Paraneptunicella aestuarii: one gene and its partner. The protein of the gene in region 2 interacts with the protein of the main gene of each other region in a pairwise test. Links are inferred from orthologs where the notes say so. Each region holds a gene or a part of one and is shown on either strand. Other genes may lie near its edges.

Region 1 (7,340 bases), 3.6 Mb from region 2 along the record:
TGTGTTCATCGACAATCACCACGCTGTTGTTACTGACGATGTAATCAACGTCTTTCTGGAACAACTTGTGTGCACGCAATGCAGAATTAACATGGTGCATTAAAGAGATATTAGCCGGGGCATACAGTGAGTCGTTCTCATCAAGAATCCCCTTTTCTTTCAGGATTTCTTCGATGCGAACCTGACCACGTTCAGTCAAATGAATTTGTTTGGCTTTCTCGTCGATAGTGAAATCACCATCACCTTCAACGCCTTCTTCGTCTTCTTTTTCCTGCTGAACCAATTGCGGGATCAGTTCATTCATTTGCTGATACAGAGCTGAACTGTCGTCGGCTGGGCCAGAAATAATAAGAGGAGTACGCGCTTCATCAATCAGGATTGAGTCAACCTCATCCACAATGGCGTAATGTAGCGGGCGCTGAACACGTTCATCTGTAGAGAACGCCATATTGTCACGCAAATAGTCGAAACCAAATTCGTTATTGGTTCCGTAGGTAATGTCCGCTTGGTATGCCTCACGCTTTTCTTCCGGATGCATACCAGGAATATTACAGCCAACGGTTAAACCTAAATATTCAAATAAAGGGCGGCTCCAGTCAGCATCACGTTTTGCCAGATAGTCGTTAACTGTAACGATGTGAACGCCTTTGCCAGTCAAACCATTCAAATAGGCCGGTAATGTCGCTGTAAGGGTTTTACCTTCCCCGGTGCGCATTTCAGAAATTTTGCCATCATTCAGCACCATACCACCGAGCATTTGTACGTCGAAATGACGCATTTGGAAAACTCGTTTACTGGCTTCTCTTACTAGAGCAAAAGCTTCCACAAGCACTGAATCGGTACTGGCACCGTCCAGAAGACGTTGCTTCAATTCTGCACTTTTGTCTTTGATTTGCTGCTCAGACAGAGCTTCGTATTCTGGCTCTAATAAATTGATTTGAGCAACATGTTTGTTCAGTTTCTTGATGATGCGGTCGTTACGACTACCAAAGACTTTTGTGAGAATGTTAGACAACATGGATTTTTCGTTTCCCAATATTTCTTATGCTATGCAAATTCCGCTGCAATTTACATTTTTGTCAGCCTCATCAATAACAGACTGAGCTTTATTCAGTTAAATCAACACACATCCCTGCCAAGCCACCTCGGCAAAGACCCGTCACCTACGTACTGGAAGTTTGAGCGCCGCGACTAAAATAGAGTGTCGCAAATACAATGTCCACAGGCTAATGAAGCTCTATATGTGTACACTCAGGCTAATAATCAATACGTGCCATAATATTTCTTTGAACCCGCAGGATTTTACACCTATCTATACATAAAACAATCGGCTCATAAGAGCCGATTGTTTCTAATTATCTAAATCTTACTGGAATAAAGTTAATTTACCGCCGATTCTCGATAAACATATTGTAATGGGTCGAGCTGCTTGCCGTGTTTCAACACTTCATAATGAACATGAGAGCCCGTAGAACGCCCGGAGCTTCCCATGGCTGCGATATGCTGCCCTTTAGTAACAACATCGCCCACTTTTACCAACAAATCCTGATTATGTCCGTAACGAGTAACCAGGCCGTCGCCATGATCAATTTCGATCATGTTACCAAAGCCATAACGCTGACCAGACCAAGTGACTAACCCTGCACCTGTAGCAAGAACAGGAGAACCCATTTTCCCGGCGAAATCCAAACCTTTGTGCATTGCAGGCATGCCGTTAAAGGGATCTTTACGAACACCGTAGTAGGACGACAGCCAACCGGAAGATATAGGACGCCCTGAAATATAGGCTTCAGCATTGATATCATGATTCAACATAATGGTTTCCAGCGCTTCAAGCTGTTGAGTCTTGTCATCCAATACCAACAACATGCTATCAATTTGCTGTAGAACATCTTTGCTGGACTCAATAGTAACATCAACATTGCCAGCAGACGGCCCGCCCATCGCAGGAGGTTCTTCCAGATTAAATTCACTGACATCCAGATCGGATTCCAGAGCCAGCTTTTCTCCCAGCGCGTTCAGACGTTGCAATTGACTTTGCATTTCTCCCAGCTTCATCAGCATGCCGGTTAATTGCTGTTCTGTATTTTGCTTGAGAACTTCAACTTCCTGACGCTGTTGAATGAGACCACTTTGAGTGAAGGCGATACGTGCCTGGGTATCAGATGGAGTGTGAGTAGAACGGCCAGCCATAAAGATTAGGCCAGCGACCAGCACGGTTGCCGCAACTAACTGTCGTCGCGACAAACTGTAGATAAATCGAAATCGTTTACTTCGATATAAGACGGTAAAACTCATACTATTCTTTGTATTTCCAATCTGTTTATCAACGTATTTTACGGTTTCAAAGGCTCAGTAATCATGAATAAAACCATGAATATCCATGTGTAATCAAGAGCAACCATGCATGTAGCACATACGCTAACATATTTTGTTACGTGTTATGTTTAGCCAATATAACACTCTCAGTCAAAAAATCAGTAGCCTTTTTCATACCAAAACATATTTGCTTTCTGATTTTTCAAAAAAAATGCCGCTTGAAAGCGGCATCTTTAAAGACTTTTAGTGTTAGCTCATCCAGGCTGGCAAACCAAACTGAATTGGAGAAGATTCAGTTTCATCAAAGCTAACAAATTCCCAACTCTGCTTATCTTGCAACAGTTGGTTTAACAATTTGTTATTGAGTCCATGCCCTGATTTAAAGGCTTTTAACTCACCAATAATACTGTGACCAGCCAAATACAAATCGCCAACGGCATCCAGGATCTTATGCTTAACGAATTCATCGCTATAACGCAGACCTTCCTGATTCAGAACACGGAATTCATCTAATGCAACCGCGTTTTCCATGCTGCCGCCCAAAGCCAGATTATTGGCATGCATAAATTCCAAATCTCTCAGAAAACCGAAAGTGCGCGCACGGCTTACTTCGTCAATATAGGAATCGCTGCTGAAATCCAGCACCATGTGTTGGCGGCTCTGGCTAATTACCGGGTGATCGAAGTCAATTTGAAAATCAATACGGAAGCCTTCATAAGGATGAAACTCAGCCCACTTATCTCCGTCTTCGACGCGAACCTTACGTTTGATTTTAATGAACTTCTTGGAAGCATTAAGCTCTTCAATACCCGCTGACTGCAACAGGAATATAAACGGGCTGGCACTGCCATCCATAATAGGAAGTTCATTACTGTCGACTTCAACAATAATGTTATCAATTCCCAACCCTGCTAAAGCAGACGACAAATGCTCAACGGTAGAAATGCTGTCACCGTTTTCATTGCTCAGGCAAGTACATAACATCGTATCCCCAACCAGATCTGCCTGCGCAGGAATATCGGCGTGAGGGACGAGATCGATGCGTCGAAACACGATGCCCGTATTGGCTGGTGCTGGTCTAAGGGTCATCTGTACCTTGTCACCCTTATGTAGCCCAATCCCTGTGACCGAAACCGATTGTTTAATGGTACGTTGTCTAATCATAGATTCTTGTATTTGCTTATATTTCTGCCGTTAACAAGTAGCAATTACTGACCAAATAGTCAAAAAGGCCGGGCATTGTATGGATTTTTGTACAAGTTGTCAAAAAACTTACATAAACCCATCGGACACAAATAACACTTTTGTCTCAGTTCGGCACATTACCCCAAAAGTCGGCAGAGTGATTAGATACCGCTTTTGGGATAAGGTTCCGTATCAGAAACAAAATTTAGTCTGCTTGCTTTCTCAAGAACGCTGGAATATCTAAATATTCCAAATCATTTCCTGTTTCAGCCTTGGTATCATCAGTACCTGTCGCTCTGACTTTTTCACTGGCATAGTCAACTTGCGGTTGCAAACGGAAATCATTGTCACCATTAACAACGCGTGACGCACGATTGCTTACCAGAGAAATTTCCGGCTTGCGCTCACCAATACCCGTTGCAACCACGGTCACACGGATTTCGTCAGCCATTTCCATATCGATAACCGTACCCACAACAACCGTGGCGTTTTCAGATGCAAAGGCTTTAACCGCATTACCAACAGTTTCAAATTCGTCGATGGCGAAATCAGGGCCAGCAGTAATGTTAACCAAAATACCGCGAGCACCAGACAAATCGATATCTTCCAATAATGGACAGGCAATCGCCGCTTCTGCCGCTTCTTCTGCTCTGTCTTCACCCGTTGCGGAACCGCTGCCCATCATAGCCGTTCCCATTTCTGACATAACAGTACGAACGTCAGCAAAGTCAACGTTGATAAGACCAGGACGAGTAATCAACTCGGCAATACCTTGTACTGCACCGCGCAATACATCGTTAGCAGAACTGAACGCCTTTAATAGCGGAGTTCCGCGCCCCATAACTTTCAACAGCTTTTCGTTGGGAATGGTAATCAATGAATCGACGTACTTTTCCAGCTCTTGAATGCCTTCTTCAGCAATAGCAATACGCTTCTTACCTTCAAATGGGAAAGGCTTGGTCACAACGGCTACCGTCAAGATATTAAGCTCTTTGGCAATCTTGGCGACTTCCGGCGCTGCACCAGTGCCTGTACCACCGCCCATACCGGCAGTGATGAAGATCATATCCGCACCTTCCAGTGCCTGACGGATTGTTTCACGATCTTCCTGTGCCGCAGTACGCCCTACTTCAGGGTTAGCACCTGCACCTAAGCCTTTTGTTACCTCAGAACCAATTTGCAAGGTAACATTGGCAGATGAGCTTCGCAGTACCTGAGCATCAGTGTTAACAGCAATAAATTCAACACCCTCAATACTATGCGAAACCATGTGTTCTACGGCGTTTCCGCCACCGCCACCGACTCCGATGACTTTAATTACAGCTTCTTCGCTGTGGCTATCCATTAACTCAAACATAATCACTCTCCGAAATTTAACGCACTTTTAAATGCAGTGACTGAAAGCAGTCCCCACACTAAAATTCCCCTTTAAACCAGCTTTGCAAGCGTTGCCAAACGCTTTCGCCAGCTTTGTTTTTATTGGTATTCTTTGCCTGCGCCATCTCATTACCATAATGTAATAAGCCAACCGCAGTGGAAAAGGCTGGATCTTCAACATATTCAGACAACCCTTTCACCTTTGTCGCTCGTCCTACGCGAACCGGCATTTGGAAAAATTCCTCAGCAAACTCAACCGCCCCTTCCATCTTGGAAGAACCGCCAGTTAGCACAAGACCCGCAGCAATCTGCTCACCCAGGCCACTGTTACGAATTTCTCTATGTACCAGTTCAAACAACTCCTGATATCTGGGCTCAATCACTTCTGCCAATGTATGTCTCGACAATGAACGAGAAGGTCGCCCGCCTACGCTTGGCACTTCAATGTTTTCTTCCATGCTAACCATGTCTCTCAGCGCACAGGCGTAGTTAATCTTTATCTCTTCCGCATGGCTAATCGGCGTGCGGAATATCTTGGCAATGTCGCTGGTAATCTGATTACCAGCCACCGGAATCACTGCCGTATGGCGAATTGCGCCGTCGGTATACAACACCATATCAATAGTGCCGCCACCAATATCAACAACACAAACACCTAATTCTTTTTCATCATCCGTTAGTACCGCGTAACTGGATGCCAGCGCAGAAAATATCATATGATCCGCTGTCAGCTCGCAACGTTCAATACATTTCACTAAATTCTTTGCCATATCATCCGCACAAGTAATGATATGTGCCTCAGCTTCCATTCTGACTCCCGACATGCCAATCGGATTTTTAATGCCTTCCTGCACATCTATCGTATATTCCTGCGGTAACACATGCAGTAAACGACGTTCTGCCGCAATTGGCACTGAACGCGCAGCGTGGATAACATTATCCACATCGTCTTGTGTCACTTCCTTATTATTAATAGGCACCATGCCACTTTCGTTCTGGCATTGTACATGGCGTCCGGAAATAGACATGAACACAGATGAAACGCGGCAATCAGCCATTAATTCCAATTCTTCAACAGCGCGCTTAACCGACTGAACCACCAGATTCAAATCATTTACACCACCTTTATCCATACCTCGAGCTGCATGTGTGCCAACACCCACGATGCTGATGTCACCATCTTCCAGCAACTCACCAACAACGGCCTTTACCTGACTGGTGCCGATGTCGAGTCCAACGATTAAATTTCTGTCTATGACTTTTGACACGCTTTATTTTGCCTATCTCGTTATCTGCTCATTCATTCCCGGAATTTCCGGAACCTTTATCTATTCAACTTATGACGTTTTTTTGCCTGGCTCTTTCCAGCCAACCGCTAATCCGGTGTCATACCGCAAATCCACATAGTTAACGGCTTTATCCTCTTTCAACAGCAGTGGATAAATATCAATAAACCGCTGTAACCGTCCCATGAACTCGGTACGCCCCAAATTCAAATCTATATCGTTGTGCAAACGTAGCTGCCAGGCAAAACGCTCACTCAACGAAAGCTCCACAATACGCAAACCCGTGGTTTGCAATAATTCCTGCATGGAGCGATATCCTTCCAATGCTGCCTTTTCACTTCCACCCGGCCCTAACAACATGGGCAGGTCGGATAATGCTTCTGGCACTTGTGCCTGAAAGCTGCCACCGTACTGATTCAGCAACATATCGTCGTGCCATCTGGCAACCGCTGTTTGCTCAACCACGTACACGCGCAATGTATCTGGCCATTCCTTACGCACTGAGCTTTTATAAACCCAAGGCAACGCTTCAATATCATCGTGAACCTTGTCCACGTCCAAATCAAAGAAGCTTCCGGTTTGCCCTCGTTTCACTACGGCTCGAATATCTTCGTCCTTAAGATAAGTGCGCTCGCCCGCAATCAATATTTGTCGCAAAGGCACACGCTGTTCATCTTCCAGCCATTGCATCAGGCCATGCCACAGGTATATCAACCCCAGCATCACCAATGTAAAAAACACCAACCCCGTCCACAGTTTTATGTTGCGCAACGGACTGGTATGTTCAGAACTCACCTACGCTCCAGTACGAAAGCTCGTTTCTAAAATCGTCAGGCATAATTCTTTAAAATTTAACCCGGACTGTTTAGCCGCCATAGGTACTAAACTCTTTTCAGTCATTCCCGGTACAGTGTTGGCTTCCAAAATAAACATCTCGCCTTGTTGCGACTGCATAAAGTCAACGCGCCCCCAACCTGAGGCTCCCAAAGCTTTATACGCTTTAACCGCTAATTCTCCGAGCTTTTTCTCGGCTTCTGCTGGAAGGCCGCCCGGACAATGGTATTCGGTCTTATTCGACTCGTACTTAGCGGTGTAATCGTAAAAGACTCTTGGTGTCGTCATGCTGATCGAAGGCAACGCCTTATCTGCCAATATCGAAACCGTGAACTCCTT
Region 2 (7,379 bases):
GGAGTTATTTAACCGCTGTTGGTGGTGGTGGCGATTTGCTTCAGGGGGCGTCGTTGAATTACGAAGGTATCATTATTCCTGCCCCCGGTGTTGGTGTTTCTGGAAGCGTTGGAATTACTCTGCTTCCAGATGCGTCCGGTGTTACCTGGCCTGATTATCTGAATTTCGACTGGGATGGTGATAATGACATTGATGACAATGATCGACCTTATGCAACAGCATCATTTGGACAATATCGAGGAAATGACCGCATAATTCACTGGCGAGAAGTCCTCAGATAAGTAAAAATAATACAAAGGTGTCACCTAATATCATTTATGAACGTGCTAAAACTTGCGCTTTTCTCGACAAGTCAATAGCATAGGGGCTTGTTGTGGGATCGGCAGAAAGTGATCTGTCCAAAGCCATATTCTGCACCATAATAAAAATAAATCCGTATTTGCCGCCGTCGGCAAAACAATGTTTGGAACGGAATAATGAATCGAATAGCACATTTAGCCTTGGCAGTAACTGTCGCGTTTTCATCACCGTTAGTGTTGGCCGCAGATATGTCGGTAGAAGACATTAGGCTACAAATTCAAGAGCGACAGGCTGAATTTGACAACTACAACAAAGATCTGAGTGTTCAGATCGATACCGCCAAGCGGTTAGAAAAAGAGCTGGAATCATTGCGCGAGAATGCTGTTATAGCCGAGGCGGAACGGCAGTCAGCGTTGAATGAGATGAACCTGCAATATGAGCGTATGGTTGAGGATCCCAGCCTTGATATCAGCACTGTACGTCAAGCATATTTGGCAGCAGTGAAGTCTCATAAAGAAACCAAAGATTCCATTACTGCGAAATACAACGAATGGCAAAATCAATTGCAGGAAGTTGAGCAACGCCGTTTGTCCAAGCACAGTTTGTTAAACAAACTGGAAGGCTTGCGTGAGCAGTTGAACAGCGCTCGTGTCGATCGCCTTTTCAGCGAATTTAATCGTCAGGATATGGTTGCCGTTACTCATAACATTGCCTGTGATCGTGAAGAAACCATCGGCAAATGTATGGAGCGAGGTAAGTCTCTGGCGAAACAGAAAGCTTCCAAACGCTATCTGGATCAATTGTATGATGGCTTGAGTGAATCAACCGAAGCTTTAAAACGTCGTCCATATTCCGATGCCTACGTGCAAATTATCCGCAGTGAAGTGGTTGAAAACAATTTCAGTGGCCTTGGTAACTACAATCTTAAAATGAACGTTGAAGTGAAAGGTAACTTGCAACGTAATGAAGGCTGCGCACTGTTGGGTGTTGATGATAGATACTGTGTTGCTGATAAAGATCAGGTCAATGTTGCTGAAGTCGCTGCCCCCGGTCTTAATTTGAGTGGTGGTGTTCAAACTGACGAATCCGTTATGTATGAATTGACGGTTCGTTCAAATGTTTACGATGATGAAGTCTTTATTGACGGTGTTAGCTACGGTTCTACTCGTTTGCAAATTATGTTGCCTTCTGGTGAGCATGATATTGAAGTGGTTAAGCGCGGTTATGACACCTTTAAACAAAAGGTGAATCTGACTGATAGCCGCACTTTAAAAGTCGATTTGAATCGCTCTCAGTACACGTTCAACAAAGGTGAGCGTATTCAGGATATTCTCGCTGGTGACGTAACTGGCCCTGATCTGGTTGTTGTACCATCAGGTGCTTTCCGTATGGGGGATATCACAGGTCACGGCCTTGATAACGAGCGCCCTGTTGAAAGTAAAGAAATCTCCAATACTTTCGGTATCAGCGAAACTGAAATTACCGTTGAACAATTCCAACACTTTGTTTCTGCAACCAGCTATGTAACTGATGCTGAAAAAGGGCGTGGTTGTGCGTTTTATGAAGGTGGTCGTCCGGTTTGGCAAGAAAATCTGAACTGGAGAGCGCCGGGTTATGCTCAAACAAAAGAGCATCCAGTTGTGTGTGTGAGTTTGAAAGATGCGCAAGCCTATGTTGACTGGCTAAGTGCCAGCAGCGAACAAAGCTACCGCCTGCCAAATGAAACTGAGTGGGAATATTCCGCTCGTGCTGGCAATGAGTCAGATTATTGGTGGGGTGACGGCATTGGTACTGATAATGCCAACTGTGGTTGGTGTGGTAGTCAGTGGTCAAATGTTAGTGCTGCGCCAGTTAGCTCCTTTGAACGTAACGGTTTCGGCTTGTTCGACACTGTAGGTAACGTTTGGGAGTGGACTGTAAGCGAACGCTCTCAAAGTGGAGCGGTAGTTCGAGGCGGTGCCTGGAACTTTGCGCCCAGATTGGCGAGAGCTGCAACCCGTATGGAACTTGACCCATCGTTCAGATCCAACTATGTTGGATTCAGAGTCTTGCGGGAACAATAACCAGGTTACTGATAAATCCCGGTATACTTACCGGGATTTTTTTATACTTTACAACGAGCCATTATCTCGCCCATTCTTAGTAGGTGAAGTTGGCAGCGAAGCCCTTTAGCTTCTTGAATAAGCTGTTGAATGAGAGATAGCTTGCTGAATGGCGGGGGCATTGGTAAAGTTAGCGAATTTCCGTATAACCACAACAATTTACAATAAGGAAGCGGCCATTCCATGTTTAAAAAGCTTCGGGGAATGTTTTCCAACGACCTTTCCATCGACCTCGGCACCGCAAACACACTCATTTATGTTAAAGATCAGGGTATTGTTCTTAATGAACCGTCCGTAGTGGCAATTCGCCAGGAACGAGCTGGTGGCCCCAAGAGCGTTGCAGCCGTTGGTGCGGAAGCAAAACGCATGTTGGGACGTACTCCCGGTAACATTAAGGCCATCCGTCCGATGAAAGACGGCGTTATTGCCGATTTCTACGTGACAGAAAAGATGCTGCAGCACTTTATCAAACAGGTTCACGACAACAACATTTTGCGTCCAAGCCCTCGAGTGTTGGTATGCGTACCTTGTGGTTCAACTCAGGTAGAACGACGCGCAATCCGTGAGTCGGCTCTGGGAGCTGGTGCTCGTGAGGTATTTCTGATTGACGAGCCTATGGCTGCGGCTATCGGTGCAGGCTTGCCAGTATCAGAAGCAACGGGCTCAATGGTTGTGGATATCGGTGGCGGTACTACTGAAGTGGCCATTATTTCATTAAACGGTGTTGTTTATTCTTCATCTGTTCGTATTGGTGGTGACAAGTTTGACGAAGCCATTATTAACTACATTCGTCGTAACTTTGGTTCCTTGATTGGTGAAGCGACTGCTGAGCGTATCAAGCATGAAATCGGCGCAGCCTATCCAGGTGAAGAAGTGAAGGAAATCGAAGTTCGAGGCCGTAACCTGGCAGAAGGTGTTCCTCGTGGCTTCACACTAAACAGCAACGAGATCCTTGAAGCACTACAAGAGCCGCTAACCGGTATTGTGTCTGCGGTAATGGTTGCCTTGGAGCAATCACCTCCAGAGTTGGCCTCTGATATTTCCGAACGAGGCATGGTGCTAACCGGCGGTGGTGCGTTGTTGAAAGATCTGGACAGATTGTTGATGGAAGAAACAGGCATTCCAGTTGTTATCGCTGATGATCCTCTAACCTGTGTGGCCAGAGGTGGTGGTAAAGCCTTTGACATGATCGATATGCACGGTGGCGATTTATTCAGCTACGAATAATCCTTGTTTAATAACAAGCGCTAATCGAGCATTTCATGGAAAATATTTTTATTCGAGGGCCATCACTTAACAGCCGGTTGCTGCTTGCTGTTGTCTTGTCTGTCTTTCTTATTGTGCTCGATTATCGTTTTAAAACCTTCAGTGGAGTTCGGATTTATCTGAACTCCATGGTTGTTCCGCTGCAATACATGGCTAATATGCCCAGTGAAGCAATGAACTGGCTTTCGCGCAGTTTAGCTTCCAAACAACGATTGCTGGAAGAAAACGCAGAACTCACACACCAGGCAACGTTACTTAGCGAAGAGCGCTTACGTTATCAATTCCTGAAAAAAGAAAACGACCGTTTGCGTATCCTGCTAGGCTCCCCTGTTCGAGAAGATGCGCGCAAGATGGTCGCTGAGTTAATGGCCGTTGATAGCAACCCTTATAGTCACCAGATCGTTATTGATAAAGGTGCTGCTCACGGGGTTTATCAAGGTCAGGCGGTATTGGATGAACATGGCATTGTTGGGCAGGTTCTTCAAGTGGCGAGCACTAATAGCCGCATACTGCTCATTTCTGATTTAACTCATGCTACCCCATCACGTATTCAGCGTAATGATGTTCGTGTGATTGCGTCTGGTTCCGGTGCATTAAGTGAATTGGTTATTGAACATGTGGCACACAGCACCGACATTCGTGTTGGAGATGTGTTAGTTTCATCGGGATTGGGGAATGTATTCCCGGAAGGCTACCCGGTTGCCACTATCACCTCAGTAGTACGAGATGAATCTCGTCCTTTTGCCAGTATACGAGCTGAGCCAGCAGCCAGACTGGATCGTTTGAAATATCTCCTTTTGCTTTGGCCTTCCGATGCGCCAACGCAGCCTGTTCTTGGCGATGGTCAACAGGAGAGCTTGCCTGATGATACCGCTGTTGATGTCAGCATTGATAATAAAAAAGCAGGAGGCCGATAATGTTTCAGTTACGACATTACATTATCGGATTAAGTATTCTGTTTGGGCTAATGCTGCAAATTATGCCCATGCCAATTATTGTTGACCCTTATCGCCCTGACTGGGTGTTTTTGGTGATCGCTTATTGGAGTTTGGCATTGCCAAATCGAGTGAGTGTTGGTGTGGCGTTTCTCAATGGCATTATTTTGGATGTACTGCTAGGAACGCCTTTAGGTGTACACAGCTTGGCGTTAAGTGCCGTAACGTACGTTTTGGCTGCTAACTATTTACGCTTGAGAAACTACTCTGTGTGGCAGCAGGCGATCGTCATTGGGTTACTCGCGTCTTTCTATCACTTAATTGTGTTCTGGATTTTGCGACTGTTAACCGACATCAATTTTAACTTTGAATTATTATGGCCGGTACTGACGGGTACTTTGCTTTGGCCCTGGATTTTCTCTCTCCTTAGAAAAGTTCGTCGTCAGTTTCGCGTTACCTGATCCTGATATCATTCCGGAAAAATATGTCTACACAACTGATTTTAGCGTCGCAATCGCCGCGCAGAGCTGAATTATTAAGTCAGATTGGGGTCTCTTTTCTTAAATATCCCGGTGATGTTGACGAAACCCCACTGTATAATGAGCCCCCTCTTGATTACGTTGAGCGCATGGCGCGTGAGAAAGCCCATGCGGTGGCTACTGAGCTGAGCAATAGCGAGTTAGCGAAACAGCACCAGCGTCTGGTTATTTTGGGTTCGGACACCATTGGTGAATGCAATGGCGAAGTGCTGGTAAAACCTACTGATTTTAATGATTTTAAGCGCATGATGCAGATGATGTCAGGCTCTATCCATTATGTTCATACTGCTATTGCGGTGAGTATGGATGGACAGGTGTCATCTCAGGTAGTGACGACAGAAGTGGAATTCGGGCAATTGACCGAGGCTGATATTAACTGGTATTGGCTAACCGGAGAGCCTCACGATAAAGCGGGTGGATACGCAATACAGGGCTTGGCCGGACAATTTGTGAAACAAATCCGGGGTAGTTACAGCGCTGTTGTGGGTTTACCTTTGTATGAAACCGTTCAAATGCTGAAACAGGCAGGAATTCGCGCCCATGAGTGGTGAGTTACTTATTAACGTTACACCTTCGGAATCTCGAGTCGCCTTAATCGAAAACGGCTTATTGCAGGAGATCCACGTTGAACGCCATACCAAACGTGGTCTGGTGGGTAACATCTATCGAGGTAAAGTAAGCCGCGTATTACCCGGTATGCAAGCCGCTTTTGTTGATATTGGACTGGAGCGTGCCGCGTTTTTGCATGCTTCTGATATTGCCTTGCATAACGAAGTTGCTGGCGAAGTGCCAGAGCATCATTTTGAGAAAAAAGACATTCGGGAACTGGTGCGTGACGGACAAGACATCGTCGTACAGGTGGTCAAAGATCCCATTGGCACTAAAGGTGCGCGTTTAACCACGGATATCACCATTCCTTCTCGTTATCTGGTATTTATGCCCAGCGTTACCCACGTTGGCGTTTCTCAGCGTATAGAAGATGAACAAGAGCGCGATCGTTTAAAATCCATGATGTCTGGGCTGGAAGGTGAAGGCGGATTTATTTTGCGCACTGCGGCAGAAGGTGTGGGCGAAAATGAATTAATACAGGATGCCAAGTTCCTGCGTCGTTTGTGGTCGAAAATTCAGGCTCGTACCAAGCGCAAGAAAGTGAATGTACTGTATGAAGATCTCCCGTTGGCACGTCGCGTATTGCGCGATTTTGTGGGCACTGAGCTGGATCGCATTCGCATTGACTCCAAGCTGGCTTTTCAAGAGATAGAACAGTTTACCGGTGAATATGCACCTGAGTTTCACAAGTTATTGGAATGGTATCCTGGTGAGCGTCCTATCTTTGATCTTTATGACGTCGAAAATGAGGTTCAGCGAGCTCTAGAACGCCGTGTGGATTTGAAATCGGGCGGTTATTTGATCATTGACCAAACCGAAGCCATGACCACCATCGACATTAATACCGGTGCGTTTGTCGGTCATCGTAATCTGGAAGAAACCATATTCAACACAAACACCGAGGCGACTCAAGCGATTGCTCGTCAGCTAAGGCTGCGCAATCTGGGTGGCATTATCATTATTGATTTTATTGATATGGTGGATCAAAACCATCAGCGCAGGGTGTTACATAGCCTGGAAGTGGCTTTGAGTAAAGATAGAGCCAAGTCCAAGATTCACGGTTTCACCGCTCTTGGGCTAGTGGAAATGACGCGTAAGCGAACCCGAGAAAGTCTGGAGCATATCCTGTGTGGCGAATGTCCTGTCTGTAAAGGGCGAGGCTCGATCAAAACGGTTGAAACTATCTGTTTTGAAATTATGCGTGAAATTGTTCGGGTTAACCGTGCTTATGATGCAGACAAATTTGTTGTCTATGCTGCACCGACCGTTGCCAATGCCTTAATGGATGAGGAATCTCATGTTTTAGCAGAATTGGAACTATTTGTGTCCAAACAAATCAAAGTACAGACTGAACCCTTGTATAATCAGGATAATTACGACGTAGTCATGATGTAAAATCATGAGCGGACAATTTTAAGGCAATTAAGTGAACAGCGCGCGCTACTACATTTCCTATATCATCAGAAAAATCTGGATGGTGTTCGCCGTATTGACGGTGACATTAGCCTTGGTGATCACGTTGTTGCGCTATTCATTGCCCTACATGGACACCCAGAAGACGTTTATTCAGAATTGGTTGCTGGAGACCTATGGCGCAGAAGTCGAGATTGGCTATATCAGCGCAATCT

Evidence for each region.
Region 1: the proteins of KIH87_RS01660 (region 2) and ftsA interact in binary tests that used the Escherichia coli proteins (3 or more experiments, as listed by UniProt). The link is inferred for Paraneptunicella aestuarii from one-to-one orthologs.

What each region holds. Positions count from the first base shown.
Region 1 is NZ_CP074570.1:4,012,051-4,019,390, forward strand. What follows is about bases 4,035-6,934. They hold ftsA (cell division protein FtsA), read right to left. Parts: upstream 6,150-6,934; coding sequence 4,920-6,149; downstream 4,035-4,919. Other genes in these bases: ftsZ (cell division protein FtsZ), read right to left, coding at 4,035-4,861; KIH87_RS15475 (cell division protein FtsQ/DivIB), read right to left, coding at 6,219-6,934. Outside these bases: KIH87_RS15455 (M23 family metallopeptidase), read right to left, coding at 1,381-2,298; lpxC (UDP-3-O-acyl-N-acetylglucosamine deacetylase), read right to left, coding at 2,569-3,483; more of ftsZ, read right to left, coding at 3,710-4,034; more of KIH87_RS15475, read right to left, coding at 6,935-6,962; KIH87_RS15480 (D-alanine--D-alanine ligase), read right to left, coding at 6,963-7,340. UniProt on the Escherichia coli protein: Essential cell division protein that assists in the assembly of the Z ring. May serve as the principal membrane anchor for the Z ring.
Region 2 is NZ_CP074570.1:389,986-397,364, forward strand. Bases 1,669-4,607 are described here. They hold KIH87_RS01660 (rod shape-determining protein), read left to right. Parts: upstream 1,669-2,585; coding sequence 2,586-3,629; downstream 3,630-4,607. Other genes in these bases: KIH87_RS01655 (formylglycine-generating enzyme family protein), read left to right, coding at 1,669-2,363; mreC (rod shape-determining protein MreC), read left to right, coding at 3,665-4,585; mreD (rod shape-determining protein MreD), read left to right, coding at 4,585-4,607. Also shown: KIH87_RS01650 (LamG domain-containing protein), read left to right, coding at 1-281; more of KIH87_RS01655, read left to right, coding at 477-1,668; more of mreD, read left to right, coding at 4,608-5,064; KIH87_RS01675 (Maf family protein), read left to right, coding at 5,088-5,693; rng (ribonuclease G), read left to right, coding at 5,683-7,146; KIH87_RS01685 (YhdP family protein), read left to right, coding at 7,178-7,379. UniProt on the Escherichia coli protein: Forms membrane-associated dynamic filaments that are essential for cell shape determination. Acts by regulating cell wall synthesis and cell elongation, and thus cell shape.